One region of the Bacillus paranthracis genome, then DNA from elsewhere that is predicted to be linked to it. Evidence: riboswitches for the same ligand, from Rfam matches in the RefSeq annotation. Region 1 holds a riboswitch; each other region holds the start of a gene.
The links. Region 1 has a riboswitch for S-adenosylmethionine ahead of NLJ82_RS15560 (hypothetical protein). Riboswitches for the same ligand answer to the same signal wherever they lie in the genome.

Region 1 (11,243 bases):
GAAGAAAGAACAATTCTACGGGAAAATTGCAACGGTAAAAGTGAAGGATGATAATGTACTAGTGAAGGAAGGGTTGCAAACATTACCAGAAGGAACGGTATTAGTTGTTGATGGGGGAGCGTCTACGAATTGTGCGTTACTCGGTGATAATTTGGCAGCTATTGCGGAGGAAAGAAAGCTAGCAGGAATTATTGTATATGGATACGTTCGTGATTCTAGTGAACTAAAGAATATAAATATAGGTATTTTAGCGTTAGGGACAATGCCGAATAGAAGTGTAAAAGAAGGGAAAGGAGAACGAAATATTTCATTGCAATTTGGGCAAGTTGAATGGAAGCCGAATGAATATGTGTATGTGGATGAAGATGGCGTCATTATTAGTGAAAAGAGTTTGCATCGTTAAAGGTTAGTAAGTTACTATTCTTAGAAAATAAATCCGATAAAGCATGGACAAAATTCTATGTCAATAGTAAAATAATACAGAAATTTAAAATTAACAGAATGTATAGGTTTATCGTTTTACGATAACTTAAATGGAAGTAAGTTGTGCCTAGAAAAGTGAATGTTATCACAATGATACGTTCATGAACAAAATTATTTTTCCTATACAAATATAGCCGCGAATGATGCGGGTAGGAGGTGTTGCACAGTTTGTTCGACACTTACAAAAAAAGAGTGTCAATTGCACGCCCTTGAAGGGCCTTTTTTTGTGTGAATAGTAGTAAGGGAGGAAATTTTGGGATGGCAATGTTAAAAAAATGGCTGCTTACGTCGTTAATGGCAGTTACACTTGTATTTGTTTCTTTTGCGAATACAGTACATATTACGTTTGCTGAAGGAAATACAGCAAAACTTGCAATTATTGGTGAATCACAAAAGGGCATTATGTTATGTCCGAAAGAAGAGCAAATTAAAGATGGGGAAACAGCTTTAAGCTTGCTACAAAAAGTCATGGGGGACAAAGTAGAAGCTGAAACGATGTCGTTTGGAACGTATGTAAAAGGCATTGATGGGCTAATGGCCGGGGCTACAAGTGGCTGGTTGTATGATGTAAATGATAAATCTGCAGAAGTTGGAGCGGATAGTTATAAATTAAAATCTGGAGATGTTGTTGTTTTCCGCTTTGTTTCAGACTGGAGCAAGATGAGTCAAGAAACATTACAACAAACATTAGATAAATTTGGTACGTGTAAAACGGTAGAAGAACCAAAAACAGATGATCCAAAACAAGAAAAACCAGAAGAACCAAAGACGGATGATCCAAAGCAAGAGAAACCAGAAGAACCAAAGACGGATGATTCAAAACAAGAAAAGCCAGAAGAACCAAAAACGGATGATCCAAAACAAGAAAAGCCAGAAGAACCGAAGACGGATGATCTAAAACAAGAAAAACCAAAGCAAGAGAACATTCAAGTTCCAGCAGCGCAAGTAAATGACGCGATCGCTAAGACGTCTGAAAAGATGTTACAAGATGGAATTGAAAGTGATTGGGTAGCGCTAGGTCTTTCTCGTTCTGGAAAGGATATACCAATCGAGGCGAAATTAAATTATGTTAAGGCTGTAACTGAAAAGGTAGAAAAGCGCGTTAATCGTTTTTCAGCGACAGATTTAGCTAGAACAATTATTATGATGAATGCAATGAATGCAGACCCAAAAATGGTAGGCGAACATAATTTAGTTCAAAAATTGTACGAATCAGATAAAGTGAATTCTGTTACAGGTTATACATTTGCTTTACTTGCATTTGATACGAAAAAATATGAAATTCCAGTAGATTCAAAATGGAATCGAGTTGCTTTAGTAGATGCACTTTTAAACGCGCAACATACAGATGGCGGCTGGACTTATGATAGTGCAAGCAGTAAAGACAGTGCGAGTAGCGTTGATGTAACAGGTATGGTTTTATCAGCATTAGCTCCTTATCAAGACCGAGCAGATGTGAAATCAGCAGTGCAAAAGGCTGTCGCATACTTATATAATGAACAACTAGAAAATGGCGGTTTTTCTGCTGATGGACAAGAAAATTCTAATAGTGTTGCGCAAGCAATTATTGGATTATCACTTGTGAAAGATGTAGATCAAAACCGTCTACATAAGGCGATGCAAAATCTATTGTCATATCAACTTCCAAATGGTGAATTTAAATGGTTACCAGGCGATCAAAACGGTAGCGGAATGGCAACAGAGCAAGCATTATTAGCTTTACTTCAGTTTAAAGATCTTGGAAAATCGATTTATGACTGGTCAACTGAATCTGTTACTGAAATTAATCCAAAACCAAATGTAGATTCAGAAAATGTTGTGGTGGAAAAAGAAGTTACTGAACAACCAGAAGAACAAAAACAAGTGCAACAAGAAACAAAAGGTGACACTTTAAAAGTTGTTGTGGATAACGAACCGGTTAAAAATAAAAAATCCGGAAACGGTAGCACATTACCAAAAACAGGAGCATCTTCTCATAGTGCAGCGACAGAAGTAGGTATGGGTGTATTATGTATTGCTTCTGCATATGTATTATGGAGACGTAAAGCAGCTTAACAAAAATTAGGAGCAATCATTTGCTCCTAATTTTTAATATGAAAGGTGAGAGGCAACATGAGTAAGATGAAATGGTTTATTTCTTTACTGCTTTCACTTGGGCTACTTGCCGGATGTGAAGAGGCAGCGGTAAAGCCTGAGAAGAAAGTAGAACCGAAGCAAGAAGAAGTAGCAAAACAAGAAGAGAAAAAAGATGAAGCGAAGCCGGAAGAAAAACCGGAGGAAAAACAAGCTGAACAAGAGCAAAATAAGCAAGACGAACAGAAAGAAAAGCAAGAGCAAAAAGTAGAAGAGAAGCCGAAAGAAGAAAAGCCACAAGCACAACCGGAAGTACAGAAAGAAGAAAAAAAGCAGGAACAGCCTGTCGCTACTAAGCAACCAGAACAACAAAAAGCACAAGAAGAGAAACAACAAGAGAAACAACAAGAGCAACAACCGAAAGCACCAGAAGTAAAAGAAGAAGCGAAGGTTGTAAATCAGCCGAAAGAAACACCGAAACAGGAGCAAAAAGTTGATCCGAATAAAGAGGAGAAAACGATACCGACTCCGCCCGTTCCAAATTCTGAACAACAAAAACCAAACCCAGTTCCACCACCACCAAAACCACAAGCAAAACAAGTCACGATCTCAGTAAAAGGTGATAAAGGCTACTTATTGGGTGCGAGAAAAATGGATGTACAAGAAGGCGATACAGTTTATAAAGTATTGCAGCGTACAGGTTTAGATGTGGATGCAAGTGGATCTAAAGGCGATGTTTACGTAAAAGGTATTAATGATTTATATGAAAAAGATGTTACTGCTACTAGTGGATGGAAATATCGTGTGAACGGGGCATTTCCAAATCATAGTGCAGGTGTAGTAACAGTTAAACCAGGAGATACAATCGAGTGGGTGTATGTATTAAAATAAGAAAGGCATTTGGTAAAGGACTATGAAAATAAGTTTTTCTTCTTTACATCCTTTTGTGAATTTTTCCTATTATATCGGGGTGATGATACTATGTATGATGTGTCTTCATCCTCTTTTTTTAATTGGAGCGATACTATTAATCGTTATGTTAAATATAATGCAAGGGAATAGCGAAAAGATAAGAAAAATGTTACCGAGCACAATTATTTTCTTTTTTATGGTCATTTTATTCAATTCGTTATTCACGCATAGAGGCCGAACGACATTATTTTGGTTAGGTGATAGTCGTATTAAACTTGAGGCAATTATGTTTGGAGTAGTAATGGGGTTATTACTAGTGGCGATTATGTTTACGTTTGCTTCGTATAATGATATTATTACAAGCCATAAATTTTTATATTTATTTTCTAGAATTTCACCGAAAGTAGCATTGTTAACGATGATTACAGTGAGATTTGTTCCTTTGTTTATGAGAAGATTACAGAAAATAACACTCGTCCAAAAGACGAAAGGTGTACAGGTAGATGCAGGTTCCATTGTGGAACGTGTGAAAAATGGTATGCAACTATTGCAAGTATTATTAATTTGTTCATTAGAAGATGCACTGCAAACAGCAGATTCTATGCAAGCTCGTGGATTTGGTGTAACGAAGCGCACGACATATATTCGCTATACAATGGAAAGACGCGATTGGTACACGCTCAGTTATTTAAGTATTCTATTTATAGCTGCTATTATATGTAGTACGTATGGCGGGGGAAAGTTAATCATTTATCCGAAAGTCGAATCTATTTTATTTCAGCAATACGATGGGATGATGTTTGTTGTATTTACGATGTTTATTAGTTTACCAATCATAATGGAAGGAAGGGAATGGATATGGTGGCGCATACAGAAATAAACAATTTATCATTTGTATATGCTGATGAAAACGAAGAAGCGTTACAGCATATTTCTCTTTCTGTTCAAAAAGGAGAGTTTATTGCACTTGCTGGAGGATCAGGATCTGGAAAGACGACTTTATTAAAACATTTTAAAAAGGAATTACTTCCAATCGGTAAGCGTACTGGGGATACATATTATGATGGTACTTTATTAGAAAATGTACCGGATTTGTTATCTGCTCAAGAAATTGGTATGGTATTTCAAAATCCAGAAAATCAACTCGTAATGGATACAGTAATTCAAGAATTAGCGTTTTCTTTAGAAAATATTGGATTACCATCACATATTATTCAAAAAAGAATAGCAGAGCTCATTAGTTTCTTAGGATTTCAAGATTTATTGCATCAATCTGTTCATACGTTATCTGGCGGACAGAAGCAACTTGTTAATTTAGCTGCCGTATTAGTAATGCAACCGAAATTGTTATTATTAGATGAACCGACAGCGCAGTTAGATCCAATTGCCGCAAAAGAGTTTTTAGGATTGTTAAAGCGTATTAATGAAGAACTTGGAATTACGATCGTTTTAAGTGAACATCGTTTAGATGAAGTAATACCACTTGCAACGCGCGTTATTTGTATGAGTAACGGCCAAATCGTGTATGACGGTAGTCCGAAAACGGTTGTAGCAAATATGTGGGAAGTAGAAAAGTTCCGGCCATTTATTCCGCAAATTCCAAGATTGTTTTTAGAGTGGAATACGAAAGATATTCCGTTTACAGTGCGAGAAGCGCAAATGAAAATGAATAATTTTTCAGCGATGTCATATGTAAGTGAGCCAATAGCACAAAGTGAAAAGCAAGAAGTCATTTTAAGTGCCGAGCATATTTCGTTCCAATATGAAAAAAATAGTCCGCTCATTTTACGAGATTTAACAGTATCGATTGAAAAAGGAAAATGGGTAGCTCTCGTTGGAAAGAATGGTACAGGGAAGTCTACACTGTTAACGATTTTAGCAGGGTTACAAAAATCGAGAAGAGGGAAAGTAAAGTGGAATGGGAAAGTGATACATAAAATTGATTCGAAAGAACGATTTAAAAGTATTGGGTATGTATCACAGCATCCGTATTATCATTTTACATTTGATACAGTGTGGGACGAAGTGTATGAACGAGCGCGTGAATTATATGGAGAACAAGGAAAAGAAATAGCAGAACATCAGCTTAAAAAGTTTTGGCTATATGCACTTAAAGAACGCCATCCACATGATTGTAGCGGGGGTGAGCAACAACTACTCGCGTTATGTACGACGTTATTATCAAAGCCGACTTTATTATTACTGGATGAACCGACGAAGGGACTCGATCCATGGAAGAAAGAAAGAGTAGGAGAGTTATTTAGGAAACTGCAAAAAGAAGGGACAACAATTGTAATGGCAACGCATGATATTGAGTTTGCAGCGAAATACGTTGATCAATGCATGATGTTATTCGACGGAGCAGTCATTATGAATGATGCACCGAAAGAATTTTTTAGTGGTAACTTCTTTTATACAACCTCTATTAACCGATTCATTCGAAAAGAATTGCCATATGCATTAACGTGGGAGGATGTGTACGAAGCGTGTCCAAACGATATGTTGCATTCATAATATGTATTTTTGCAGTAATAATAGGCACATTACTCTTTACTACACTTATCATGGATGGGTATTACATGTTAAGTAGTTTGTTTTTATTAGTCGTTATTATGTTACCTTTCTATATCCGCTTTGAAAGAAAGGCGTTTGTTTCACGTGAAATTGTTCTCGTCGCTGTGTTAGCAGCAATTGCAGCAGTTAGCCGCGTACCATTTTCTATTTTACCGAGTGTACAACCGACTTCTTTTGTTATTATCGTTTCTGCAATCGTGTTCGGAAGTGAAACTGGATTTATGATCGGGGCAACAGCGGCGATTGTGTCTAATATCTTTTTAGGGCAAGGTCCGTGGACGCCGTGGCAAATGTTTTCATGGGGTATGATTGGTTTTATAGCTGGATTATTACGTAATACGTTTTTAATGAAAAAGCTATGGGGAAGACTACTATACGGATTGTTTGTTGGATTTTTATTTGGCTGGATCATGAATTTTTGGGGGCTTCTCGGTTTTATACGAGAGGCAACGTGGGAAACAGTCATTTCGTATTATATCGCAAGTTTTTATTTCGATTTGAGCCATGCAATTTCGAATGTTGTTTTCTTACTATTATTTAGTACGTCTTGGATTACGATTCTTACAAGATTTAAAAAGAAATATGGCATATTGGATAAGCATAACATGGTATAGAAAAGCATACTCATATAAGGTAGGGTCGCGACTTACATATTCGTTTGCCTCTTTCATGCTTCTTACATATTGTAAGGAGCATTTTTTATTGTCAAAAAATAGTCCAATATATATCCGTTACTATATAAAATTATTTGTATAATAGTAGGTGAGAACTATTTTCAAAAGGGAGGTGTATAGTTAATGAAGTTAGTTATTCCGAAGCAACATGGTGCATGGGCGATGCTTGTTATACCATTTCTATTAAGTGTCATACTTGGAAAACCTACTATGTATCATATTCCATTGTTTATAGCTTGGTTCTTTATCTATTTAGCTACGTATCCATTCCTTATGTACATAAAACAAAAAAGAAAAAAAGAGTATTTACATGCAGCAATTGTATATTTTTTGATTGCGTTCGTATTTGGGATGATTTCTCTATTATATGAATGGCGCATTCTTTTATTCGTAATAGTCATGATTCCATTCTTTATAGTAAATATGTATTACGCTCGTCAAAAAAATGAAAGAGCATTATTAAATGACGTTAGTGCAATTATTGTTTTCTGTATAGGTGGTTTAGTTAGTTATTATTTTTCAATGAAACTGATAGATAAAACTGCATTATTTATTGCGCTTATTTCATTTTTATATTTTTTAGGAAGTACGTTTTATGTGAAAACGATGATACGTGAGAAAAATAATCCGAAGTATCGTTATATATCTTGGGGTTATCATATCATGTTAACGGTCATCGTATTTGCTATTAATCCGTTGTGTTCTCTTATTTTTATACCAAGTGTCATTCGAGCCATTATATTGTATGGCAAAAAAATTTCTATTATAAAAGTAGGGATTTTAGAAATTGTGAATTCTGTATATTTTTTAATCATAACGGCAATAATTATGAAGTATGCCATTTGAAAAACCTTCCCACCTTATGATGGGAAGTTTTTTCAATCTTGTTCTAAAATGTGAACGGTGTAGTCGCAGCGTTGAATAGCTTGTTCGATTGCATAAAGAGATTGTTCAATACGAGCGCGATTAAAATCTTTTTCAACAGTCTGTAATGCTGCTTCTAAACATTGTTTTGCTTCTTGTAATGATTGAAAAGAATCTTGTACATATCCGCGGGCATTTTCGTGCATTTCATAATCCTCCTTGCATATTCATATATGTATAGTATGAACAGTAAAGAAGAAAATATAATTTGTTATATTTGTTTGACAATTGAAATGAAATTACGTATAGTAAGAATTAAGTGAATATTTTCTTATCCAGAGAGGTGGAGGGACTGGCCCGATGAAACCCAGCAACCGCGATGCAGGTGCTAATTCCAGCAGAACAAATTTGTTCTGGGAGATAAGACGAAGATATATACGTAACTTCTTCTTATCGGAGAGGTTTTTTTATTGCAAAAAAACCGATTACGAAAATTTATATTAAGAAGAAAGGGGTTGCGCGTTACTGTGACACTCGAAAAATACGTAAAACTGCGTAGTACAGTTTATGAATATATGATAGAGCAAGATAAGCCGATATCATTGTTAGATATTCAAGAACATATCGTTTCGCATCATGAAGGAAAATTCACGAAAAAGATGTTACATCAATTTTATTTATCAAGACTATTAGATGAACTGAAACTGGATGGGAAAATTACATTAGCTGATGAATATCTCTATACTGAAAAAGGGGTATTTTATAAAGCGAGAAAAGGGAGCTAAGCTCTCTTTTTTTGAAGTATGTAGAGTAAAAGACTGCTTAAGCAGCCTGATACAGGGAATGGTGTTGAGTGTGTAGTGTCAAAGATTGAATATGCCTGAAAGAGGCACTTCATATCGGCTGCAAATGAAAAGAGACACCTTCGCCGAATAGGTGTCAGTCGTTTTGTCATATAGACTTGCTATTTGACAGTTATTAGAATAACATGCAGTGGCTCTAGAAGTCAAAAGGGAATTAAAGGAAGAGGGATTGTTATGTACGCTTATTTGTTACATGATATAACGAAATGGATTCCTAAGTACATTATGGATAAAGGGTATGAATATTATGAAGAAGGACATGTAGAAGATGTTGAAATACAAGACAAGAAAATATTTGCTTTCGTTACTGGAAATGTAGGGGACTATGAAGTGATTATTGATCTTGAAGATTTTGCAAAAAGTAGCTGCGAGTGTCCGTATGAGAATCTTTGCAAACATATGGCGGCTGATATTCAAAGTGCTGGTGAGAGTACGGTTAAATCGAAATTGCAAGGTTTAGAAAAAGAAGAGTTACTTACAGTATTAAACCGGTTGTTACAAAGTTCAAAAAACGTGCAAATTGTGGAGAAGATGTTAAAGAAGGGGAAACTTTAACTTATAAAGGGAGTTGTTTTGTAGTGAATGTACTTATTGTATACGCTCATCCTAGTCCTTCAAGTTTTAACGCGGCAATTTTAAATCATGTGCAAAAAGGACTACAGGAAACAAATCATTCAGTTACCGTACTTGATTTATATAAGGAGCAATTTGATCCAGTCCTTGTATTTAATGAAGAGAAGAAAAGACGTGACTTAGTAAATGAAGAAGAAACAGCTCGGTACAGAACATTAGTAGAAGAAGCGGATATGTTTCTATTCATCTATCCGATATGGTGGTGGGGGATGCCAGCTATTTTAAAAGGATTTATTGATCGTATTTTCGTTGCCGGATTTGCTTATAAATATGAAGGTGCTCTGCCGAAAGGGTTATTGAAAGGGAAGAAGGCGTGGGTGATTAATACGCTAGATTCACCGTTATGGTACGTCGCACTATTATATCGATCAGCAGATTGGATTATAATGAAGAGAGGTGTCTTACGTTTTTGCGGCATTCGCGATATAAAACGGTCAGTTTTTCAATCTGTGAAAACGAGTAAACGAGAGAAGCGGGAAAAGTGGTTATTACAAATAGAAGAAAAGGCTCGTACATTATGAATGAAATGGAACGTATTATAAACTGTTGTGGGTATGATAACGAACTTTTTCGAACGTATATTACATGTTTGCTTCAATTGAAAAAATGTAGTGAAATATTTGGGCAAATTCAAATAGAGTTAAGAAATGATTACTTAATAAGAGGAATTTGTGAAAGAGAAGTTGATGAAGTAGTAAGGGGAAGTAAAGAATATGATACATATTTTCTTCCTAAAGCTTTACAGTGGAACTTCTTGAGGGAAAATCCACATCTGATTGAAAAAGTATGTGAAGATTTTTTTGCATTTGAGGCATTACATCTTACGGAGATAGAGTGGAAGACCATAATAAATTGCGTGGGAAATAAATGATTTATTATGTAAAAAAGCTAGTATAAAACTAGCTTTTCGTTTAAATAAATAAGAAACATAGACTAATGATAAATCCTGCATATAGTAAGTTCACAACGCAAAATCCCATAATATCACGAGCACCTAAACCTGCTATCGCTAATGCCGGTAATGCCCAGAATGGTTGAATTAAATTCGTCCAAGCATCTCCCCAAGCAATGGCCATCGCTGTTTTTGCAGCAGGTACACCAAGTTCAGCGCCAGCTGGAATCATAATGGGGGCTTGCACAGCCCATTGACCGCCTCCAGATGGAACGAAAATATTAACGATGCCAGCACTTAAAAAAGTAAAGAGCGGGAAAGTCGTTTCGTTTGAAATGCTAATAAAGAAATTTGAAATAGCTCCTCCAAGTGAAAGTCCTTCACTATTTGCTCCAATCATCATCCCCATAATTCCTGCATAAAACGGAAACTGAAGTAAAATACCAGAAGCACTTTTCGTAGAGTCTGAAAAAGCACGAATATATTGAATCGGAGTACGGTGGAAAATAAGTCCAGCAATTAATAGCATGAAAATAACGATATCAAGTGTAAGGTTAAAGCCTTTCGTATAAAAGTAATTGAAAATATAAATGAGACCTAACAATCCAACGCAAAGTGTAATGATGATACTATTTTCCATTTTCTCAGCGAACGTATTATTACCTACTTCTTGAGCCGCAGCTTCTTCATGAAACACGCTAGGATCCACTGTAATCGTATGCTTTTCATCTGGATGCATCGCCTTATTAATGAGAGGCATCGTAATAAGAAAGATAATAACTGGAACGAGAGCGTATGGTGAGAATAACGTTTCAGTGATTGGAATCGCTTCTTTAATACTTCCAGCTGTCGTTTTCATTAACGTTTCTCCGCCTGTTGCTAACGTAAGAGGGATAGAAGCAGAAAGCCCCGCATGCCAAATGAGAAATCCAGAGTAAGAAGAGGCAATGGCTAGCCTATAATCTAATCCTTCAAGCTGCCTTGCTACTTCCTTTGCATATAAAACAGATACAACAATACCAAAGCCCCAGTTTATGTACGCCCCTAGTAAACTTACGATTGAAATGGCAATAATACCTTGTCCATTCGTTTTCGGTAGTCTGGCAGCTTTTGTTAATCCTTTTTTAATAAGAGGAGCGTTTGCTAAAGCAGATCCTGTCACGAGTACAAGTGCCATTTGCATAGAAAAGGCGAGAAGTCCCCAAATGCCATTACCCCAGTGATTAATCATTTCCACAGGTGTTTGATGCGTTGCAAACATACCAAAGAAGATAA
Region 2 (11,243 bases), 2.4 Mb from region 1:
CCCAAAACGTATTCTTTCCCCAATCACTATAGCGTGATAATCCAAGTAAAAATTTCGGCGCTGCTATAATAGTTTCTTCTTTTAGTTCACTATACTCTTCCCTCATATTTTGATTTTGTGCCAATGTATAATCTGTCACATACATTTCTCTTAAGAATGAATTTGGAGCAACAGAAATACGAGCTAAGTGCATACGAACATTAGCATCTTTTTTCACTTTTTCTTTGAAATAAGACGTGTATTCTTTATAATCTAGCATTTTCGTATGCGTTTCATATAATTCATCATTTGTTAACTTTAAAGTCACATCTAAAATGACACCAAATAACCCATAACCGCCAATGACGTAAGGAAATAAATCCGCATTCTCTTCTCTACTTACATTACGTACAGTGCCATCTGCCATTAGTAATCGAAATGATTCGACTGTATCAATCAATGCCTCATGACGAATATCACGACCATGTACATTTACACTTAATGAACCACCAACCGTAAAAATATTTTGAGATTGCATCACCTGAACAGCAAGACCATATGGATTTATTTTCTTCTGAATATCATTCCACGTGACACCACTTTGAACTGTAATGCGCTTCTTCTCTGGATCAAATTCTAATATTTTATTATACCCTTTCATATCAAGCATCGTACCATGTGGATAATACGTCTGCCCGCCCTGACTATGTTGCATACCAGCAATAGAAATCTTCTCTCCAGAAACATTCGCATCTTGCACTAATTTTATTAACGATTGCTCATCAGTAGCACTTTCAACACGTTTTATTTTTGTCGGAAGCAATTTACCTACATCACTCATAATAGGATGATCGAGTTGTTTTTTATATGTATGTACAGACGTTGCAAGCAACACTGTATATGCTACAATGACCACCGCTATCTTTCCTTTTTTCAAATGACACTCTCCTCTTCTACATCTTTTCCTCTTTATATTGTACCTATTTTCCTATGAAGAAAGAATACAAAAAAGAGGGACCTTATTTTAGGTCCCTCCTTATCAAAACTGTTACTTTGCTGCTGGCAATTGTATTGGGTCAAACTTTTCATACGACGTATATTTTGCGTTCGTAATAATGTGTGCTTTATCCTTGCCATTACTACTCATAATCATGTCTATCTTTGCTGATTCATATTTAAAATCTTTTGTAATGATATATTCTGCATCCACTTCTTCTATCTTCGCATTTTGTGCTTGTAACATTTTCTTCTGCGTTTCATCCATGCTAGTTAACATACTTTCTGTTTCTTGCCCTTTTAATGTAAATTTCAGTTTATATTTATCTCCGCTTTTCTCCAGCTTCATTTTATCTAAAACTACTTCCGGTACTTCTAATTTATCTATAATATCTTGAGTCGCTTTCATTCCACCAGCGTTTAATTGCTCCTCTGGTACGGTTATAACTTCTCCTGTATTAGGGTTTTTTACCTCACCAGCAACTTTACCATCCACAGTATACACTACAACATCTGTACCGGAAATATTCATTTCAGAACGAGAATTCTTTGTCTTTGGCTCTAATTGCATCTTAGCCTTTAATATATCCATCTCTGTTCCCTCAGCTTTTACCCCTACACCATATGTCATCGTTACATGTTCTTCATTTTTAAAAGCTTCATTCGTTTTCTTGAAAACATCTTTCGCCGTTAATTCCTTTTCTTTTTGAACGGATTCTTTTTTCGGCTCATCCGTCTTTGCTGTTTTCTCATTACTACATCCTACCCCTAGACTGATTGCAAGCACTAAACTTGAAATAAAAATAATTTTTTTCATAATTCCGCCCCCCTTTCCCAAAATAATATCATCTCTTTTCCTATGAAATCTATATAAATTTCAATCTATATTCGCTATATAGCGACATGTTTAATGAAGAGTTTAAATATGATGTAAATAACGACAACTCATTTCAGGAGGTCATTATGAAGGCGATCATTTGCACACAGTATGGACCACCTAACGTTCTTCAGCTTCAAAATATAGAGAAACCTATACCTAAAAAGAACGAAGTATTAGTCAAGATTCACGCAACGAGTGTAACGACTGGAGATTGTAGAATACGTGGGTTTAATAGCCCTCTCTTATTTTGGATTCCTATGCGAATCATATTAGGTTTTAGAAAACCGAGAAAGCCTATACTCGGTGTAGAGTTATCCGGCGAAATCGAAGAAATAGGAACAGATGTAACTCAATTTAAAAAAGGAGATCAAATTTTTGCATTAACAGAGCTTAATGTCGGTGGTTATGCAGAATATACATGTGTACATGAAAGTGGATTAGTAGCATTAAAACCTACCAATGTAACGTATGAGGAAGCAGCAGTTATTCCCTTTGGCGCAACTTCGGCACTACACTTCCTAAGAAAGGCCCGTATAAAAAGGGGGCAACAAGTACTAATATATGGCGCATCTGGATCAGTAGGAACAGCTGCCGTACAACTTGCTAAATATTTCGGCGCAACCGTTACAGCTGTTTGTAGTCATTCAAATTTTGAACTCGTGCAATCTTTAGGGGCCGACAAAGTAATCGATTATACGAAAGAAGATTTTACTAAGCAGGGGGAATACTATGATGTTATATTTGATGCAGTTGGAAAATATAAAAAATCCCTTTGTAAACAAGTATTAACACCTAATGGAATATATGTATCTGTTAATGGAATGATGGCAAAGGTAAGTAAAGAAGATATGTTTCTACTAAAAAAACTAACTGAAACAGAAAATTTAAAGCCTGTTATTGATAGAACTTACCGATTAGAAGAAATTGCTGAAGCTCATATATATGTAGAAAAAGGGCATAAAAAGGGGAACGTTTCGATTACCTTAAAATAAAATATATTCAGAAAATAACATTGACAATTCTTTTTGTAAGATTTACTATTAATACCATATTAAAAAAACTACATACACATACTCTTATCAAGAGTGGCGGAGGGACTGGCCCGATGATGCCCGGCAACCGAGCTTATAACGTATAAGCTAAGGTGCTAATTCCTGCAAAACGAGTTCTCGTTTTGGAAGATAAGAGAGGAATCTATTTTGTCTATTCGGCACCTCTCTTATTTTTGAGAGGTGCTTTTTATTTTGGAACGTATATTTAAGGGGGAATTATAGATGAAGAAAGTATTATTAAGCATTGTAAGTGGGGCTGTATTATTATTAAGCGCATGTAGCGGGAGTTCAGATAAAGAAGTAAAAGCGTTAGATGAGAAAAAGATTACTGTCGGTGTAACAGGAGGGCCACATGAACAAATTTTTGAAAAGGTAAAAGAAGTAGCAGCGAAAGACGGTCTCGAAATTGATATAAAAGTATTTAATGATTATGTAGCACCGAACGTATCCCTCGATGAAAAAAGCCTTGATGTAAATAGCTATCAAACAAAATCATATTTAGACGTATTTAAAGCTGAACGTAATATGAAATTAACTGAAGTATTTTCAACAGTAACATTCCCTATGGGCGTATATTCAAAAAGCTTAAAGGATGTAAAAGAATTAAAAGAGGGCGATGCAATTGCTGTACCAAATGATCCAACGAATGAACTTCGAGCTTTAAAACTATTTGAAAAAGCAGGGGTTTTAAAAGTGGATCCAAAAGCGACAGAAAAAGCGACTGCAAAAGATGTAATTGAAAATCCAAAAAATTTAAAGATCGTTGAATTAGAGGCATCTCAATTACCAACACAACTAAGTGAAGTGAAAGCAGCTGCCATTAATACAAACTTTGCATTAGGTGCAAAATTAAGCCCTGCGAAAGATTCTATCTTCCGCGAAGGAAAAGATTCACCATATGTAAACTGGGTCGTTGTTCGTACTGAAAATAAAGATGATGCTGTTGTAAATAAATTAAAGAAAGCTTATCAATCTAAAGAAGTAAAAGAATTTATCGATAAAAAATTTGATGGTTCTGTTTTACCGTCTTGGTAGGAGCTGACAATAATGATTGAATTAAAAAATGTATCCAAAGTATTTACAACAAAAAAGGGGAATGTGGAAGCTCTTAAGTCTACTTCCCTCCAAGTAAAAAAGGGCGAAGTATTTGGAATCATTGGATATAGCGGCGCTGGCAAAAGTACATTAATTCGCTGTGTAAATTTATTAGAAAAACCAACAACAGGAAATATTATTGTAAACGAGCAAGATTTAACAACACTGTCTACAAAAGAACTAGCAAAAGCGAGACAAAAAATCGGGATGATTTTTCAAGGGTTCAATTTACTTAAAACCGTTACCGTCTATGAAAATATCGCACTACCTTTACGCCTTGCTGGCATTCCAAAAGTAGAAATTGAAAAAAGGGTAGAAAAGTATTTACGTATTGTCGATCTCTTTAATCGAAAAGACGCCTATCCAAGTGAACTTTCTGGTGGCCAGAAACAACGTGTAGCCATCGCGCGTGCACTATCACATGAACCGGAAGTGTTATTAAGTGATGAAGCAACGAGCGCTTTAGATCCAGAAACAACTGATTCTATTCTTGACCTATTATTAAAGATTAATGAGGAAATCGGGATTACAATTTTATTAATTACACATGAAATGAATGTCATCCAGCGTATATGCGACCGAGTTGCTGTTATGGAACATGGAGCAGTAGTTGAAAGCGGAACTGTGAAAGATATTTTTACAAACCCACAACATGTAACAACGAAGAAATTTGTAAATAGCGCATTTGCAGCGAAAATTCCAGAAGAGGTACAAAAAGAACTTCAAACTACTGGTGAAATTGTAACTCTTTCTTTTATAGGAAATTCTTCAGGAGAACCAGCATTAGCTGTCGCTACAAAACGATTCCAAGTATATCCGAATATTTTATCCGGTAATATTACTCAATTAAAACATGAAGCATACGGGAAACTTATCATCCATATGCAAGGGGAACAAAATGAAATCAACCGTGCTTTATCATTTTTACAAGAACAGGGAATCATCGTAGAAGGAGGTAGAACAGACCATGGAAAACAAGTCCTTTTTGGATGAATGGGGTAAAGTTATATGGGAGGCGACCATACAAACTTTTCAAATGACATCTATTTCATTACTCATCTCGATCCTTATTGCACTGCCACTTGGTGTCACACTTGTTTTAACGAGACCTGGTGGACAGCGAGAAAACAAAATCATTTATCCAATTCTTAATACAATTATTAATATCATTCGCTCTCTTCCATTTATCATCCTATTATTCTTCATTCTACCTTTTACAAAATTTCTAATGGGAACATCCATTGGTGTACAAGGTGTTATCGTACCGCTTGTCGTCTTCACTGCTCCCTATATCGCAAGATTGATGGAGACCGCATTATTAGAAGTCGATCGTGGTGTGATTGAAGCTTACCAAGCGATGGGCGTTTCTACTATAAAAATTATTTGGCACGTCATGGTGAAAGAAGCTCGTCCCTCCCTTGTACTTGGATTAACAATTGCAACGATTGGCTTAATCGGCGCAACAGCAATGGCTGGTCTTGTAGGCGCTGGTGGGCTAGGGGATTTAGCATATCGATTCGGACATTTACGCTATGAACCTGAAGTAATGTATGCAACTGTCTTTATTTTAATTATCCTCGTTCAAGGATTACAGTCTTTAGGGAATGGTATTGCGCGAAGATTGAAGAAAGATTAAAAAAGAAGGTATCTCACCAGGGTGAGATACCTTCTTTTTACCTTTTGAATCCACCTTCTGAATGAATAACTTGTCCAGTAATCCATTCCGCTTCTTCACTTACTAAAAACTTAATAAGTCTTGCTGCATCCTTTGGTTCACCAATTCTACCAAATGGAAACATCGGTTTTAATCCTCGCTTTATCTCTTCAGTCATCCAGCCTGTATCAGTTGGACCTGGGTTAATTGCATTCACTGTTATTCCTAAATGAGCTACCTCGGCTGACAACGAACTAGTAAGAGCATCAATAGCCCCCTTCGTTGTTGCATACGCTAGTTCTCCAACCATAGGCCCTTGAAATTGTCCCGAAGTCATATTCACAATTCTACCACCAGATTTCTTATCAAACCCTCGGGCAAATTGACTACTTAATAATGTAGTCGCACGAATATTGACCATGTAGTGCTTATCTAATTCTTCAGCAGTCAAATTAGAGAAATCATTATTCGTAGAATACGCTGCATTATTAATTAATATATGAGGGTAGCCTAGTTGTTCAGTAACTTTATTTATAAGCTCTTTCGGTGCATCATTCTGAGTTAAATCTAACTCCATACTCGATACTTTCACACCGTTTTTTAGTAACTCTTCTTGTAATTGTATTTGTTCACTTTGATCAACGCCCCAAGGCATCTCTTTATCATACTCTGTCCAATACGTAAAAAATATATCGTATCCTGCTTCAGCTAATTCTTTACAAATTGCTGCGCCTATACCATCTAAACGACTTACACCTGTAACAACTGCTACTTTATGTTTTAATTGATTCATCATATACTCCTCCAATTTTAAAGGACGCATATTTTATATAAGAGATATGAATTTCCCCACATAGGTATCTATCCTTACAAAGGGGATACACAAGCCAAATATGCAGTCCTTGCATGATTTACAGATAGCTAAATACCCCCCCACTTATGAGAGAAAAATTCATCTATCTAATTTCGAATCATTACAAGTTCATCCACATATTGAGTCCTTGTCTCCTTTCCATATATCTCTATTTTTATCATACCAATATGATGTAATATTTTAAATGATAAAAAAATAAAAACCAATATTCCATTCCAAACTTCCATCAAATTTATTATATTACAATATTTTAATAATGAGAATAATCAGGAAAAATACTGGTAAATATTTACTAACTTTCTTATAATAAAATGTGGGGCTAATGTGAGAGTTTAGTTTTAAACAAATAGGGGGAAGAAACATGTCCAAAAAATTACTTTCTTTATTTTCTGCAGTAATCGTAGCAGCTTTTGTAATAACCGGCTGTGGTCAAAGCGATACGACAAATAAAGAACAAAAAGAAAATGCAACAAAAGAAAGCAAAACGGAAAAAACGGATACGACGAAAGAAAATAAACCTGAAGATAAAAAATCCGAAAACAAGAAAACTGAAGATAAAAAGACGGAAAATACCGCTACTAGCTCCAGCGATTATTCTAAACTTATTTCCTACATGGAAAAAGAAACAGGTGGTAAAACAAAAGTTCTTTTTGAAAATAAGGAACCACAAGTTTATAAAGCTGAAGATGTTTCAGTATCGATGAACAGCTATACATTAGTTGAATTAAATGGATTCCATACGGACTTTAACATTCCATTTAACCGTCAAACAGAGGGCGGAGTTATTCTTGTGAACTATAGCGTAAAAAATAGTTCAGCTAAAGATATTTATTATATGCCAGCATTGGACATGTCATTTACTGGTGCGCAGAAAGTATATAGTAACTATAAAGACTTAATTCCAAAAGAAGATCAGCTACCAACTAAGCTTGCTCCAACGAATGATTACTTAGTAAAAGCAGGAGAAACTATTTCTGGTTATATCGCGTATCCATTCGGAAAAGATGATCTAGAAAAAATTTCAAGTCTCTCAACAGTCTCAGTCTCAGTCCCAACTGCACAAGCTAATAAAGGAAAATTCGATGCTCCAATTGGAAGCCCTGGAAGCTTTTCATTAAGTTTAAACAAACAAGGTGCTGAAAAGGTTGCAACAGATAAAGCTTTCTACCAAGATAAAGCTACAGCTAATAACATGGGCGATAAAAAAATGTTAAAAGAGAAATCAAGTATTAATAACAGCCAAGAATTAGGTGCTGTTCATGTTACATTAGACGGATACCAATTTACTCAATTCACACCAAATTCCGTCGAAGCACCACGCTTTGCAAATTTCAAAAATGGTATTGTTCTATTAACAGTGAAATTCAAGCTTGATAACAAAGATACTCAAGACGTTTCATTATCTCCTATAAGCTCTACATTACGAGTGAATGATGGTACACAATATACAATTAATGAAGGTATGCTACTAAATTACGACTATAACGCTGCAGTCAAAACGGGAACATCTGGAGAGTTACTGCAAGTATTTATTTTAGATCAAGAGCAGTATGAGAAGATTTGGAAAGACAAAAGCTTTGAGATTGAGTTAGGACCTATGAGAAATAAAGAAGCTAAAGATATTTCACAAGGTAAAAAAGCTAAGTTTACATTACCTAAATAAATTACTAAATATATAATAGAAAAGGCATATAACATATGATTGTTATATGCCTTTTCTATTTGTATCAAGAACAAAACTTTCATTTAAGTGTATACATTTATGATTACCTATCCGTTGTATAAGTATAGGGAGGAAAAATGATGGAAAAAGAAAATATATTGACCTCCTATCTTATCAATTTAGGGGAGGAAGTGTTCAAACTATTACTAGCGAAAGGGGCTATAAAAGAAGACGCAGAAGACATCATTCAAAATACTTTCTATAAAGTATATACGTTGCTAGATGACCTAACAGAGAATAACATACGTCCATGGTTTTTTAGGGTTGCATTAAACGAATACATTGACTTGAAGAGAAAAAAAGAGCAGCAAAACATCTATTTAACTGAAGAGATTTATTCAAAACTACAATATACAGACCGAGAATTAGATGCTGTTTTAAATAAAGATGAGATTTTCTATCTATTAAAAGATATAAAACTAGAATATAAAGAAGCCTTCTTTTTAAAATATTATTATGATTTTTCATATGAAGAAATTGCCCTAATACTAGATATTCAAGTGAACAGTGTTAAACAAAAATTACATCGTGCACGTAAAACAATTCATTCTACAGTAGGAGGAAAAACTTAATGGATACTTCTTTAAAAGATGCATTAAAAAAAGCTAAAAGGAAACAGTTACTTAAAATCATTATTACTTCTATTATCGTTGTAATCATGCTGATTCCTATAATGTACAAGGTTGGCAATTACTTCGCAGCGAAAAGTTCTACGAAGCTGCACGAACATCTCTTTTTACATAACGCAATTGCAGAACCGAATGTGCAAATTGATTCTCAAGTAACGAGTAATTCTTCTATGTTTGGCGGCAATATCGTATCTAATCGCTCTAAAAACATTAACGGTTACGTAGTACGATGGAATACACTGACAAGCTCTTACGATTGGTTTCGCTCTAATATCGATTACAACGAGTTAATACCAGGATCTTATTGGTCTAGCTCTAGTAAAGAGGCTTATAATTATGATAAACAAACGAAAAATAAAGTTGCTACATTTTATAATCCGGCTATCAAAGAATATCATAATGGAGTCAAAAATGAATTAAGTGCCGTTTCAACAATGAAAAACTATGTAGCGGAAGTCGCTATCTCTTTCAATCAACCTTATACATTAAAAGAAATTCAAACAAAAATACCAGACAACTTAAATATCGTATGGCTATATATGGTCTCACCTATTAAAGACGAAAGCAAAGGTCCTGCCGGTATGCAAGTTTACGGATTTGATCCAGAAAAAGAGCCTGAAGAAGCGTACAAAAGGTTCTTTGACTCCCTTAAACAATACGATGACGATGGATATGACGAAGATATCCAGAAATTTTTAAAAGCAAACAAGGACAAACCATTTGATCAAGTGAAAATCTTAGGGGTTATGCTAACTGGGAAAACGGAAAACTTTAAGGTATTAGAAAACCAAGACTTTGTTCGCGGTGCTTCTGTAGGGGTTACTGCACAAGTTGTTCCTTATATAAAACCGGAGAAATAATAAGGAACGCCCAGATGAACTTAAAGAATACACATAAAACTGTTTACTACGGGAGCTATCCGCTACAATAGATAGCTCCCATCTCTCATTTATTGCTTAATTTTCAAAAATAAACTTCATAATATTTTAGGTGCATTTTTATAAATAAAAAATCATATATTTGTTCACATTATATCCATTGTGAATTTTTTCACAATGGATATATAATAAACTTGTAAATACAATATTGGAGGGATTTCAATGGTTATCAATTTTTTAAGAACTGATAAACGTGCTGCTTTCATATTATTATTTTTACGACTTTACATAGGATATACATGGCTCGCTGCTGGAATCGGCAAAGTCTTTGGACAATCTTTTGACGCAAGTGGTTTTCTAAAGGGCGCTATTGCTCAAGCATTAGGTGACCACCCTGCCGTACAAAGTTGGTGGGCAGATTTCCTTCAACACTTTGTTCTTCCAAATGCAGACCTATTTAGCTTTTTAGTTCAATGGGGAGAAATTTTAGTAGGTCTAGGTTTAATTTTAGGCGGATTAACAAAAACAGCTGCATTTTTCGGAATCATAATGAATCTTTCATTTTTATTAAGCGGAACTGTTAGTGTAAATCCAAACCTGCTTATTTTAACTATGTTCATTTTAGTTGCAGGACAGAACGCCGGACGTATTGGATTAGATGGCTATGTTTTCCCAAAACTTTTCCGTAAAAACAGCCATGGAACATATAAATTAAGCAAAACTGCGTAGTAACGGTTTACTCTTAAAATATAAATAAGAAAAAGAGCCTGCGTATAGGCTCTTTTTTATTTACTCCAAATTTAAACTCTTAACGAGCCACGAAAACCTCTGGCAGCATAATAAGAGTCTGCTCCATTGTGGTACACGAAAACATGTCCGAAGCGATAATCGCAAAATAGCGCACCACCGAGTTCTCTAATATCTGAAGGTGTTTGTACCCAGCTTGATGATTTCATATCAAAATCTCCAAGTTGTTGTAACTCTCGATATTGTTCTTCAGTTAATAGTTCAATACCCATAGCGGCTGCCACATCAATAGCGTTATTTTCTGGTTTATGCTTCTTTCTTGATTCTAACGCTTCAAGATCATAACAAAGGCTTCTACGACCTTTAGGACTCTCCTTTGAACAATCATAGAAAGTATACTCGTCCTTCTCTTTGTCATATCCAACAACATCCGGCTCACCGCCTGTTACTTCCATTTCATTAAGTGACCATAATTTTTCAGCATTAGCTTCTATCTTCGCTTCAACTTTAGCCCATTCAAGACCTTCATGGCGGTTCATGTTTTTCTCAAAACGAGCTTGTAATACTTTTATTAGTTCTTCACGTTGTTCTACAGATAACTCATTTTTATTCGCTGTCATATTCGTCCTCCGAATTACGTTTCTTTATACTCACTTAAATCTCTTCAGTAATAGTTTAGTTTACAACAAATTATATAATTTGTTGAATCTCTTTTTCAACAATCTGACCCGATTAC
Region 3 (11,243 bases), 950 kb from region 1:
TCCATCTCACTAAAAAGTTCTTCTCCTAAAATATCAGCTAATTCATCATCATGTTCGCGGTCAATAATTTCTTCATAACCATAATCATCTACAAGCTCCTCAACTTCTTCACTATCTGCAAAAAGTAATTGGCTAAGAAGTGCCTCTTTCTTAAATTCGCTATTTTGTACGACTTCTAAAAAGCTCGTTTCCCATCCATTTTCTAATTTCATATTATGTACTCCTTTATATATGTTTCTTATCATCACTGTACCCAAAAGATCACTTTTATAACCTTTTAGATAGTTACTATTATTTCACATGATTCATAACATAAGATGCAAATTCTGCTGCATCTCCTTCAAAAATATTTATTTCTGGCAAATGATAGAACGTTGTTTGGAGCGGATTTCCTTCATGATATACATATATATTTTTCTCTAACGCGATCGCCATTCCAAACTCTGTATGGCTCCCGTTTCCGCCATCTAATATAAGTAAAAATATATCCGCTTCTTTAATAGCATTCTTTTCTGCCTGACCAATTTCTCTTAATTGCTCTTGATTCACAGCTCTTTCGTTTCTTGTCCAATCATATGTATGGTGCCATCCTGCATATTTCAGTTCATTTGCTACAGAACGTACAAGATGTTTATTTTGGAATCCTGAAGCGATATAAAAATTCATTTATATACACCCCTTCTTTATATACGGGAAACTCCTTTTTAGCGTTACTTGCTATATAATAAAAAACGACTTCAAAAAAAATCCCCATCTTTAAAACTTATTTGCGTTTAAATGATGGGATGCTTCATGATCTTCTTTTATTTTTTGCTTTTTATAACTTTCATCAGCTAACATTTCTAGTTCAGCTGTTATCTCTGATTTTTCAAGCTCTCTTTCTTGCGAAAACTTCCTTGAAATATAAACAATAACACTACCAACGTACAACACAAAGCATATAATAAGTGCAGTATTTTCATAGAGACTTAGCTCCAACACAGTCACTCCTAATCCATTCGTATTTTCACGCTTCATTAATTGGAATTTCCCTACTAATCCATTTGCTATTGTAACATAAAAACACCGTTTCTTGGAATCTTTCATCCTACTAAAAGAGGCATGATTGTTTCATCATGCCTCTGAAATATGTTGAATGATTGTTTGAATTGCTTCTTTTCCATTATATTTTTTTAGAGCTGTTCTATACACTTCATTATTTTGATTTAATTCTTCGACATGCTTTATAAGAGATTTCACAGTCACATCTTCTTCATACAATACGGAAGCATATCCTTGTCTCTCAAAAGACTCTGCATTTAGTATTTGATCTCCACGACTTGCAAATTTCGATAGTGGAATTAAAACCATCGGCTTTTGCAATGTTAAAAACTCAAAAATAGCGTTGGACCCCGCACGTGAAATAACAAAATCTGTTATGGCTAATATATCTGGCAGTTCTCCGTGTACATACTCAAATTGTTTATATCCTTCTTTATTTTGTAAACTATCATCAAGATTACCTTTTCCGCAAAGGTGAACAATTTGATATTTTTTCAGAAGTTCTGGTAACGCTTCTCGAACCGTTTCATTAATTTTTTTTGCGCCCAAACTTCCTCCCATAATTGTAATAACTGGCTTTTTACGTGAAAAACCTAAAAATGCTAAACCTTTTTCACGATTTCCCTTTAGTACTTCTTCACGTACAGGAGATCCTGTATAAATTACTTTTTCTTTCGGTAAATGTTTCGCAGCTTCTTCAAATGTAACAAATATTTTTGAAGCGAAACGGAGCGCAATTTTGTTTGCTAGTCCTGGCGTCATATCAGATTCATGTAATAAAACTGGTACCCTGTTTAACCATCCTCCAATTACGACTGGTACAGATACGAAACCACCTTTTGAAAAAATTACATCTGGTTTTAGTTTTCGAATCCTTACATACGCATCCATAACACCCTTCATCACAAGAAAAGGATCTTTTATATTTTTTAAATCAAAATAACGGCGTAGCTTTCCGCTCGCAATACTATAGTACGGAATGCCTTCCTTTTCTATAATCGTTTTCTCAATTCCTTGATGAGAACCAATATAAGAAATATCCCAATTTTGTTCTTGTAAATGTGGAATGATGGCTAAATTAGGTGTTACATGCCCTGCCGAACCGCCACCTGTAAAGACTATTTTTTTCATACGTCTCCCCCTTCTAGACTATAATACACTAAAATATCTTGCCTCGGGGTGAGAAAATACCATAGCCGTTACAGACGCTTCTGGCTCCATCATAAATCCTTCCGTTAATGAAATACCTATTTCCTCTGGATGAATTAAGCGAAATAACTTTTCTTGATCTGCGAGTTCTGGACATGCTGGATAACCGAAGGACACTCGTATCCCTCTATATTTCGTACGGAAGCGTTCTTCCATCGTCAATTCTGGCGAATCTGGAATCCCCCAGCGATCGCGAATGAGCATATGTGTTTTTTCAGCAAGTCCTTCTGCTAGTTCAAGCGCTAACGATTGAATAGCATGACTGCGTAAATAATCACCTTTCGCCTTCCACTCTTCAGCAATGTCACGAACACCTTCTCCAACCGTAACAGATAGGAAAGCAACATAGTCCATCTCATCTCCAACTGGGCGTAAATAGTCACCTAAAGTACGATATGGTGCTTTTCCTTGTCTTGGGAATGTGAAACGCTCTATAACACGCGTATGATCTTCTGGATCATATATTACAATATTCTGTCCGTCGCTTTGCGCTGGGAAAAATTGATACACTGCTTTCGGTTTTAACCAAGATTGTCCTTCCTGCAATAATTCATCTATTAAATCATTTAATTCATGCGCTCTTTTATCTCCCTCTCGCAAAAGTTTCTTCACACTTCCCTTTAGGCCAAGGTGATGTCCAAGCAGCATTTGTCTATTTAGAAATGGCGTGAGATGTGAAACAGGAACATCTCTTAATACAATTCGTTTTGTTGAATCCGGTACGATAACCTCAGCCTTCGGTAATGGCTCAATTACTGCTGGAATTTCTACTTTCTTCTCTTCTTTTGTTACGATATGAAGATGACGTTCTTTTTTATCCTGCTTCATCTTCTCACGCTCTTCTTCTTTTTGAAGCTTATTAATAATATCCAGCCCCGTCATCGCATCACTCGCATAACATACGAGCCCTTTATAAGATGGCGAAATGCGATTATCTGTAAACTTTCTCGTTAACGCTGCCCCGCCTACAACAATTGGAATATCAATATCCGCCGCTTTTAAATCTTCAGCAGTCGTTACCATTTGTTGAGCCGATTTTACTAATAAACCAGAAAGACCTATAATATCAGGCTTCTTTTCTTGTACTTCTTGCACAATTCGATCCGAGCGAACATTAATTCCTAAATTAATAATCTCATATCCGTTATTTGCTAAAATAATTTCAACGAGATTTTTCCCAATATCATGCACATCACCTTTTACAGTTGCTAATAATACTTTCCCTTTTTTCGCACTATCGCTAGATTCCATATGTGGCTCTAAATAACTTACAGCAGCTTTCATACTTTCAGCACTTTGCAATACTTCAGCAACGATAAGCTCATTATTATTAAATAATCTTCCTACCTCATCCATTCCTGTCATAAGTGGGCCATTAATAATATCCAAAGGTTTTCTTCCTTCTGTAAGTGCGAGACTTAAATCTTCGTGTAAACCTTGTTTCGTACCTTCTACAATGTAATTTGCGAGCCTTTCATCAAGTGTTAATGTTTCTTGGACAACAACATCTTTCTTTTTTGCCACGCGATAGAAGTTTGTAAATTTCTCCAACGTCTCTTGCGTCGTTTCAAAAAGCAATGCATCTGCAAGGCGTTTTTCTTCATCAGGAATTGACGCATAGCGCTCTAATTTTTCCGTATTTACAATCGCGTAATCTAACCCTGCTTTCGTTGCATGATATAAAAAGACGGAATTTAACACTTCGCGACCAGCTGGTGGTAAACCAAATGATATGTTACTTACACCTAAAATCGTTAAACACTCTGGTAATGCTTCTTTAATAAGGCGAATCCCTTCTATCGTCGCAGCCGCCGAGCCAATATACTCTTCATCACCTGTCCCTACAGGAAATACAAGTGCATCAAAAATAATATCTGATGGGCGTATACCATATTTCGTCGTCAATAACTCATAACTTCTTTTCGCAATTTCTAGTTTTCTTTCCGCACTTACTGCCATTCCATCTTCATCGATTGTTCCAACTACAATTGCAGCACCATATTTACGAAGAAGCGGTGTCACTTTTTTAAATCGCTCTTCTCCATCTTCTAAATTAATTGAATTAATAACAGCTTTCCCTTGAATATAAGTAAGAGCTCGCTCCATCACATGTTCATCTGTTGAGTCAATCATAATCGGTACTTTTAACACTTTCGTAACTTCTGCCAAGAAGTTTTCCATATCTTCTATTTCATCGCGGTCCGGGTCTGCCATACAAATATCAATAATATGAGCATTTTTCTTCACTTGCGCTCTAGCGATTTCAGCAGCCTCTTCAAATTTCCCTTCTGCTACTAATCTTTTAAATTTACGTGATCCAATAACATTTGTTCTTTCACCAACAAATAACGGTCTCATAGAGTCATCATATTGCAGTGCCTCTAATCCACTAACCCCATGTCCCGCTCTCTCTTGCTGTTCACGAGGTTTAAGAGACGTTAATGCGGATTTCATTGCTTTTATATGTTCTGGTGTTGTACCACAACAACCACCGATAATATTAACCCATCCTTCTTCTGCAAATCGCTTCACTTTCTCGGCAAGCGAGGATGGAGATTCATGATAATGTCCATCTTCATCAGGAAGACCTGCATTTGGATAACAAGAAATGTAACACTCCGATAAATCAGATAGAGAACGAATATGGTCTCTCATAAACTCCGGACCAGTCGCACAGTTTAATCCAACAGATAATGGCTTCATATGTTCTACCGATAAGTAAAAAGCCTCAATTGTTTGCCCAGCTAGAGTCGTTCCCATCGGTTCAATCGTTCCCGAAATCATGATAGGTACAACTGTATTTAGTTCATCAAAAGCCGCTTGAATTCCAATATAAGCAGCCTTCACGTTACGCATATCTTGACTCGTCTCAACGAGTAATACATCCACTTCTCCTTTCAACAATCCTCTTGCCTGCCGCGTATAAGCTCCAATTAATTCTTCAAACGTTACACCACCAGTAACACTAATCGCTTTCGTTGTCGGTCCCATTGCTCCCGCAACATATACTTCCTTCCCGCTTTCTTCGACTGCTTGCTTCGCTAAACGCGCTGCCTTCTCATTTAGCTCCTCGTCTAAATGAGATAACTCATAATCACTTAGTACAATATTGGTTGCCCCAAATGTATTTGTTTCAATAATATCCGCTCCAGCTTCAATATAGGCTTTATGAATCTTTAAAATAACATCTGGTCTTGTTTCTACTAAATACTCATTACACCCTTCGTACTCCTCTCCTCCGAAATCTTCCGCAGTTAAATCCTCTTGCTGGATCATCGTTCCCATTGCACCATCTAATAGTAAGATGTTATTTTGTAATTTTTCTTCTATACATTTCATCAATTAATACCTTCTTTCACTTCTTGCTTTTCTCTCACATATTTAACAAGATGTTCTGTAATTTCATATTTTAAAAATGGTGTAATAAGATAAATGCCGTTAAAGTATTTCATCGCCGCATCGATTAATTCTTGAGAAATACGAATCCCTTCCTCAATTGCTGCCTCTTTCGTTTCATGTCCATCCATTCTCTCTCTTACTGCTTCAGGTAAAGTAATACCTGGCACCTCAAAATGAAGAAAATCTGCATTCCGTTTACTTATTAATGGCATAATCCCAATAAAAATAGGTTGTTCTAAATGCTTTGTCGCTTCATACACTTCTTCAATTAACGCGATATCATAGATTGGCTGCGTTAAGAAATATTCTGCTCCAGCATCTATTTTCCGTTCCATTCGCTTAACCGCTGCTTTTAAATGTCTTACATGCGGGTTAAATGCACCGCCCACAGAAAACCTTGTTGCCGGTCCAATGGATTTCCCTAAAACGGAACGCCCATCGTTCATTTCTTTAATCATTTTAATGAGCTCGATAGAGGACAAATCATATACAGAAGTGGCACCTGGAAAATCACCAACGCGCGCTGGATCTCCAGTTAAAGCTAACACTTCTTCCATGCCTAACGCTGATAATCCTAGTAAATGAGATTGTAGTCCGATGACGTTATGGTCTCTACATGTTAAGTGCGTCAATACCGGAATATCATGCTTCGTTAATAATGCTCCCATTGCCATATTCGAGATACGGGGCGATGCTAATGAATTATCTGCTAGAGTAATAGCATCTGCTCCAGCTCTTTTCAATGCTCTTGCGCCTTCAAAAAACCGCTGCGTATCTAACGTTTTTGGTGGATCTAATTCCACTACTACGGTCGTTTGTTTTTTTGCTTTCTCTGCTAAAGTGACATGAGCTTTTGAACGTTTCTCATGTGTATGAACTACTTTCGGTCTTTGAACCGTATCCTTTTCTATTACAGGCGTAACATTTAGAGTAGCACGTTTCATACTTTCAATATGCTCTGGAGTCGTGCCACAACAACCGCCCAATAACCGAATACCTTGCTCAATAAATTTCGGTGTCATCGCTTCAAAATAAGCTGGACTTCCCTCATATACGTATCGTCCCTCTACATAATTTGGGAGACCTGCATTTGGATATGCTGACAAGTAACCATTTTTCGGAATCGATATCATTTTAAAAGCTTCCGTCATATGAAGTGGCCCTAGTTGGCAGTTCAATCCAACAACATTTGCACCGTAATCTAAAAGTTGTTTTAATATTTCATTTACATCATTTCCATTTTGAGTCGTACCCGCCTCATGTAACGCCAATTGCGCTACAATTGGAATATTTGTTTCTTTTCGTAACACCTGGACAGCATGAAGTAATTCAAACTCATCATAAAAAGTCTCTAATAGCAGTCCATCAACCTGTTCTTCTAATAATGCACTTGCCTGTTCCAGTAACATAAATTCTCGCTCCATATCAGTTGTCGTAACCGCCCCGATATGTTTCATACCACCAATTGTGCCTAAAATTGCATTTCTGTCTGTAACAGATGCTTTCGCCAATTTTACTGCCGCTCTATTAATTTCAGTAACTTGATTTTCTAATCCATACATACGTAATTTCGCTTCATTTGCTCCGTACGTATTTGTTTGAATCACATCTGCCCCAGCCGCTACATATTGCTTATGAATCGATATAATTAAATCTGGATCAGATATATTCAATTCTTCAAAACTACTTTGCAAACCATGTGAATGTAATAACGTCCCAACCGCACCATCACCTATTACAATTCCTTTTGATAATAAATCTAGTAATTTCACAAATCTCCCTCATTTCTATCAATATAAAAACCCCCCTCTTCACTTTGAAGAGGGGGACATAATCGATCCTCCTCTTATTATGCAAAACATTCGTTTTGCAGGTATTAGCACCGTTTCAAACATTTCGTTTGAAGGTTGCCGGGTTTCACAGGGCCTTTCCCTCCACCGCTCTCAATAAGAGTTTGTCTTTATTATTTTATTTATGTAGCTAAAAGGAAATGCGTTCCCCTTTTAACAATGTTTGTTAATTTTTTTATAAATTTAGCACGCACAAATACAAAAGTCAATGACACTTGCGGAAAAATAAAAATTATTTAAAATAAAGTTGCAATTCAATTATCTTTTGTTGTAAAGTTAAAAACATAATAAAATTTCATACGAACATTCTTATCTAGAGAGGTAGAGGGACTGGCCCTATGACGCCTCAGCAACCATTAACATTTGTTAATAAGGTGCTAATTCCAGCAAATTGTGAAAGATTTGACAGATGAGAAGAAGACTCTATTCAAACCGAAAGCCTTCTTCTTAGAAGGCTTTTTTATTTTATATTCAACTAATGGTTCAATTTAAAAAGGAGGAATTTTCACATGTCAACTATCGAAACAAAATTAGCGCAAATCGGAAACCGGAGTGAAACTACAACAGGAACTGTTAATCCACCTGTTTATTTTTCAACTGCTTATCGTCACGAAGGAATCGGTAAATCTACTGGATTTGATTATTCACGAACTGGAAATCCAACGCGCGGCCTATTAGAACAGGCAATCGCAGACTTAGAGTGCGGCGAACAAGGTTATGCCTGTAGTTCAGGGATGGCAGCCGTTCTTCTTGTCCTTTCCCTATTCCGCTCTGGAGACGAACTTATTGTTTCTGAAGATTTATACGGTGGCACTTATCGATTATTTTCTGAGCACGAAAAAAAGTGGAACGTTCGATGTAGATACGTAAATACACAATCTATTAAACAAATTGAGCAAGCCATCACAACGAAAACGAAGGCTATTTTCATAGAAACTCCAACTAATCCATTAATGCAAGTTACCGATATTGCCGCTGTTGCAACTGTAGCGAAAAGACACGGACTACTTCTTATTGTAGACAACACATTCTACACACCTTATATACAGCAGCCATTAACAGAAGGTGCCGATATCGTACTTCATAGTGCAACGAAATATTTAGGTGGTCATAACGATGTACTAAGCGGACTTGTCGTTGCAAAAGGAAAGGAACTTTGTGAGGAAATCGCTCATTATCATAATGCCTCTGGTGCGGTCTTAAGTCCATTTGACTCATGGCTATTAATCCGTGGTATGAAAACGTTAGCGCTTCGCATGAGACAACATGAAGAAAATGCAAAAGCAGTTGTTGCTTATTTAAATAATGAGGATGGGGTAACAGATGTATTTTATCCTGGAAGAGGCGGCATGATCTCGTTTCGTCTGAAAGATGAAACATGGATTAATCCATTCTTACAATCTTTATCCTTAATTACATTTGCCGAAAGTCTCGGTGGTGTTGAAAGTTTAATGACATATCCAGCAACACAAACACACGCTGATATTCCTGAAGAAATTAGAACAGCAAACGGTGTATGTAATCGTCTTCTTCGATTTTCCGTTGGTATTGAAAATAGTAACGATTTAATTCAAGACTTACAGCAAGCCATTAAACTTGTAAAAGAAGGTGTAAGAATATGAGTTATTCTATAGATACACTCTTACTGCACAACCAATATAAACATGACTCGCAAACAGGAGCTGTTAACGTTCCCATCTATAACACATCAACATTTCACCAATTTGATGTAGATACGTTCGGGAAATATGACTATAGCAGGTCAGGCAATCCAACTCGTGAAGCTCTTGAAGACATCATTGCTTTATTAGAAGGCGGAACAAAAGGATTTGCCTTCGCATCAGGAATTGCAGCGATTTCTACTGCATTCCTCCTCCTTTCACAAGGTGATCACGTACTCATTTCAGAAGACGTATACGGAGGAACTTATCGAATGATAACTGAAGTTCTCTCCCGTTACGGTGTTTCACATACATTTGTTGATATGACCAATTTAGAAGAAATAAAGCAAAACATTAAGCCAAATACAAAACTCTTTTATGTAGAAACACCTTCCAATCCACTTTTAAAAGTGACAGATATTCGTGCTGTTTCTAAACTTGCAAAATCTATTGGCGCCCTTACTTTTGTTGATAATACATTTTTGACACCACTATTCCAGAAACCACTTGACCTTGGCGCTGATGTCGTTCTTCATAGTGCCACAAAATTCATTGCCGGTCATAGTGATGTTACTGCCGGATTAGCAGTTGTAAAAGATACCGATCTCGCTCAAAAACTTGGCTTTTTACAAAATTCATTCGGCGCTATTCTAGGCCCGCAAGATTGTTCTCTCGTACTTCGTGGTCTAAAAACATTGCATGTACGTCTTGAGCATTCAGCTGCTAATGCCAATAAAATTGCACACTATTTACAAGAGCACGCTAAAGTTCAAAATGTCTATTATCCAGGATTACAAACACATCTTGGATTTAACATTCAACAATCTCAAGCTACATCAGCAGGAGCTGTCCTATCTTTCACTTTACAATCAGAAGACGCACTTCGCCAATTTTTATCAAAAGTAAAATTACCTGTCTTTGCGGTTAGTTTAGGGGCTGTCGAATCGATCCTTTCCTACCCAGCTAAAATGTCACATGCAGCACTATCGCAAGAAGCTCGTGATGAAAGAGGGATTTCAAATTCATTACTTCGGCTATCCGTCGGTCTTGAAAATGTTGACGATTTAATATCCGATTTTGAAAACGCCCTTTCTTATGTAGAAGAACCTGTAAATGCATAGAGCGAAAAGAAGATATGAAATTAAATTTTCATATCTTCTTTTTATGTTTTCGATTATACTTTTTACTTTTCGTATAGTTCATAAAAAAAGAAAGAGTACATCCATTTCCAAGTAATGAATTAATTGATATATTAAGAAGTAAAAAAGGGGCAAAAATAATGGATACTTGTGCAGATATTTTAATCGTTATCGATCTACAAAATGGAGTATGTTATAGCGAAGAACATTTATTTGACTTACAAAACTTACTTACAAAAGTAAATAAAAGAATTTCTTCATACAGAAAATCAAATAAACCAATTCTTTTCGTTCAACATTGTGATGATGATTTAGTACCCGAAAAAGAACTTTGGGCTATTCATGCTGATTTAGATGTTCAAGAACAAGATTTTTTTGTAAGAAAGACACATGCCAATTCATTTTATAACACAAACTTAAAAGAGATTTTAGATCAATTATCTGTACACCGTATTGAATTTTGTGGTGCCCAAACAGAGTACTGTATGGATACCACGATTAAATTTGCCCATGGACTAGGGTACGAAAACTTCATGTTCCAGAAAGCAACCTCTACGTTAAATAATCCGTTTATGTCCGCAAAAGAGACAATTGATTTTTATGAAAATATATGGAACCACAGATTTTTAAAATTGATGAAAGATGAAATCTAGAATACATAACTAACGTCTTGGTAATTCTAAGATTTATCAGCTATATTCAAACATTTCATTTTCACCATAAAGAAGCTGACTACATTCGGCTTCTTTTCTTTTAACCTGTTTTATATTCTATATATAACATTATAATTCCTTTGTCATATTATTTTAAAAATTTAGTATATTCATTTGAAAGAATAAGAAAATCATGATAAAATTGTGTTACAAATATATCTATATCTTTCAATTTTTAAAACGCATCGAAATTTTCACCCAAAAATGTCATTTTACAAAACCGTGCTAAAT

Region 2: another riboswitch for S-adenosylmethionine. It lies ahead of NLJ82_RS01045 (MetQ/NlpA family ABC transporter substrate-binding protein); the one in region 1 lies ahead of NLJ82_RS15560 (hypothetical protein).
Region 3: another riboswitch for S-adenosylmethionine. It lies ahead of NLJ82_RS20690 (bifunctional homocysteine S-methyltransferase/methylenetetrahydrofolate reductase); the one in region 1 lies ahead of NLJ82_RS15560 (hypothetical protein).

The regions. Positions count from the first base shown of each region.
Region 1 covers NZ_CP101135.1:3,040,142-3,051,384, reverse strand. The annotation lists gene rraA (ribonuclease E activity regulator RraA) at 1-403, shown strand, start outside; gene NLJ82_RS15595 (DUF4430 domain-containing protein) at 742-2,538, shown strand; gene NLJ82_RS15590 (DUF4430 domain-containing protein) at 2,596-3,447, shown strand; gene NLJ82_RS15585 (energy-coupling factor transporter transmembrane component T) at 3,470-4,348, shown strand; gene NLJ82_RS15580 (ABC transporter ATP-binding protein) at 4,321-5,982, shown strand; gene NLJ82_RS15575 (ECF transporter S component) at 5,955-6,656, shown strand; gene NLJ82_RS15570 (YwiC-like family protein) at 6,840-7,562, shown strand; gene NLJ82_RS15565 (hypothetical protein) at 7,595-7,786, opposite strand; SAM riboswitch class I at 7,909-8,007, shown strand; gene NLJ82_RS15560 (hypothetical protein) at 8,108-8,365, shown strand; gene NLJ82_RS15555 (SWIM zinc finger family protein) at 8,618-8,998, shown strand; gene NLJ82_RS15550 (NAD(P)H-dependent oxidoreductase) at 9,022-9,597, shown strand; gene NLJ82_RS15545 (hypothetical protein) at 9,594-9,947, shown strand; gene NLJ82_RS15540 (short-chain fatty acid transporter) at 9,988-11,243, opposite strand, start outside.
Region 2 covers NZ_CP101135.1:174,316-185,558, reverse strand. The annotation lists gene NLJ82_RS01060 (FAD-binding oxidoreductase) at 1-916, opposite strand, end outside; gene NLJ82_RS01055 (DUF6612 family protein) at 1,028-1,792, opposite strand; gene NLJ82_RS01050 (NAD(P)-dependent alcohol dehydrogenase) at 1,939-2,847, shown strand; SAM riboswitch class I at 2,929-3,043, shown strand; gene NLJ82_RS01045 (MetQ/NlpA family ABC transporter substrate-binding protein) at 3,130-3,942, shown strand; gene NLJ82_RS01040 (methionine ABC transporter ATP-binding protein) at 3,955-4,995, shown strand; gene NLJ82_RS01035 (methionine ABC transporter permease) at 4,970-5,638, shown strand; gene NLJ82_RS01030 (SDR family oxidoreductase) at 5,676-6,452, opposite strand; gene NLJ82_RS01025 (DUF5068 domain-containing protein) at 6,892-8,193, shown strand; gene NLJ82_RS01020 (RNA polymerase sigma factor) at 8,334-8,825, shown strand; gene NLJ82_RS01015 (sigma factor regulator N-terminal domain-containing protein) at 8,825-9,742, shown strand; gene NLJ82_RS01010 (DoxX family membrane protein) at 9,983-10,489, shown strand; gene NLJ82_RS01005 (DUF4256 domain-containing protein) at 10,561-11,127, opposite strand.
Region 3 covers NZ_CP101135.1:3,991,293-4,002,535, forward strand. The annotation lists gene NLJ82_RS20665 (hypothetical protein) at 1-212, opposite strand, end outside; gene NLJ82_RS20670 (nucleoside 2-deoxyribosyltransferase) at 292-666, opposite strand; gene NLJ82_RS20675 (DUF3966 domain-containing protein) at 757-1,017, opposite strand; gene murG (undecaprenyldiphospho-muramoylpentapeptide beta-N-acetylglucosaminyltransferase) at 1,114-2,172, opposite strand; gene metH (methionine synthase) at 2,191-5,589, opposite strand; gene NLJ82_RS20690 (bifunctional homocysteine S-methyltransferase/methylenetetrahydrofolate reductase) at 5,589-7,421, opposite strand; SAM riboswitch class I at 7,493-7,602, opposite strand; SAM riboswitch class I at 7,806-7,915, shown strand; gene metI (cystathionine gamma-synthase/O-acetylhomoserine thiolyase) at 8,009-9,121, shown strand; gene metC (cystathionine beta-lyase) at 9,118-10,281, shown strand; gene NLJ82_RS20705 (cysteine hydrolase family protein) at 10,440-10,952, shown strand.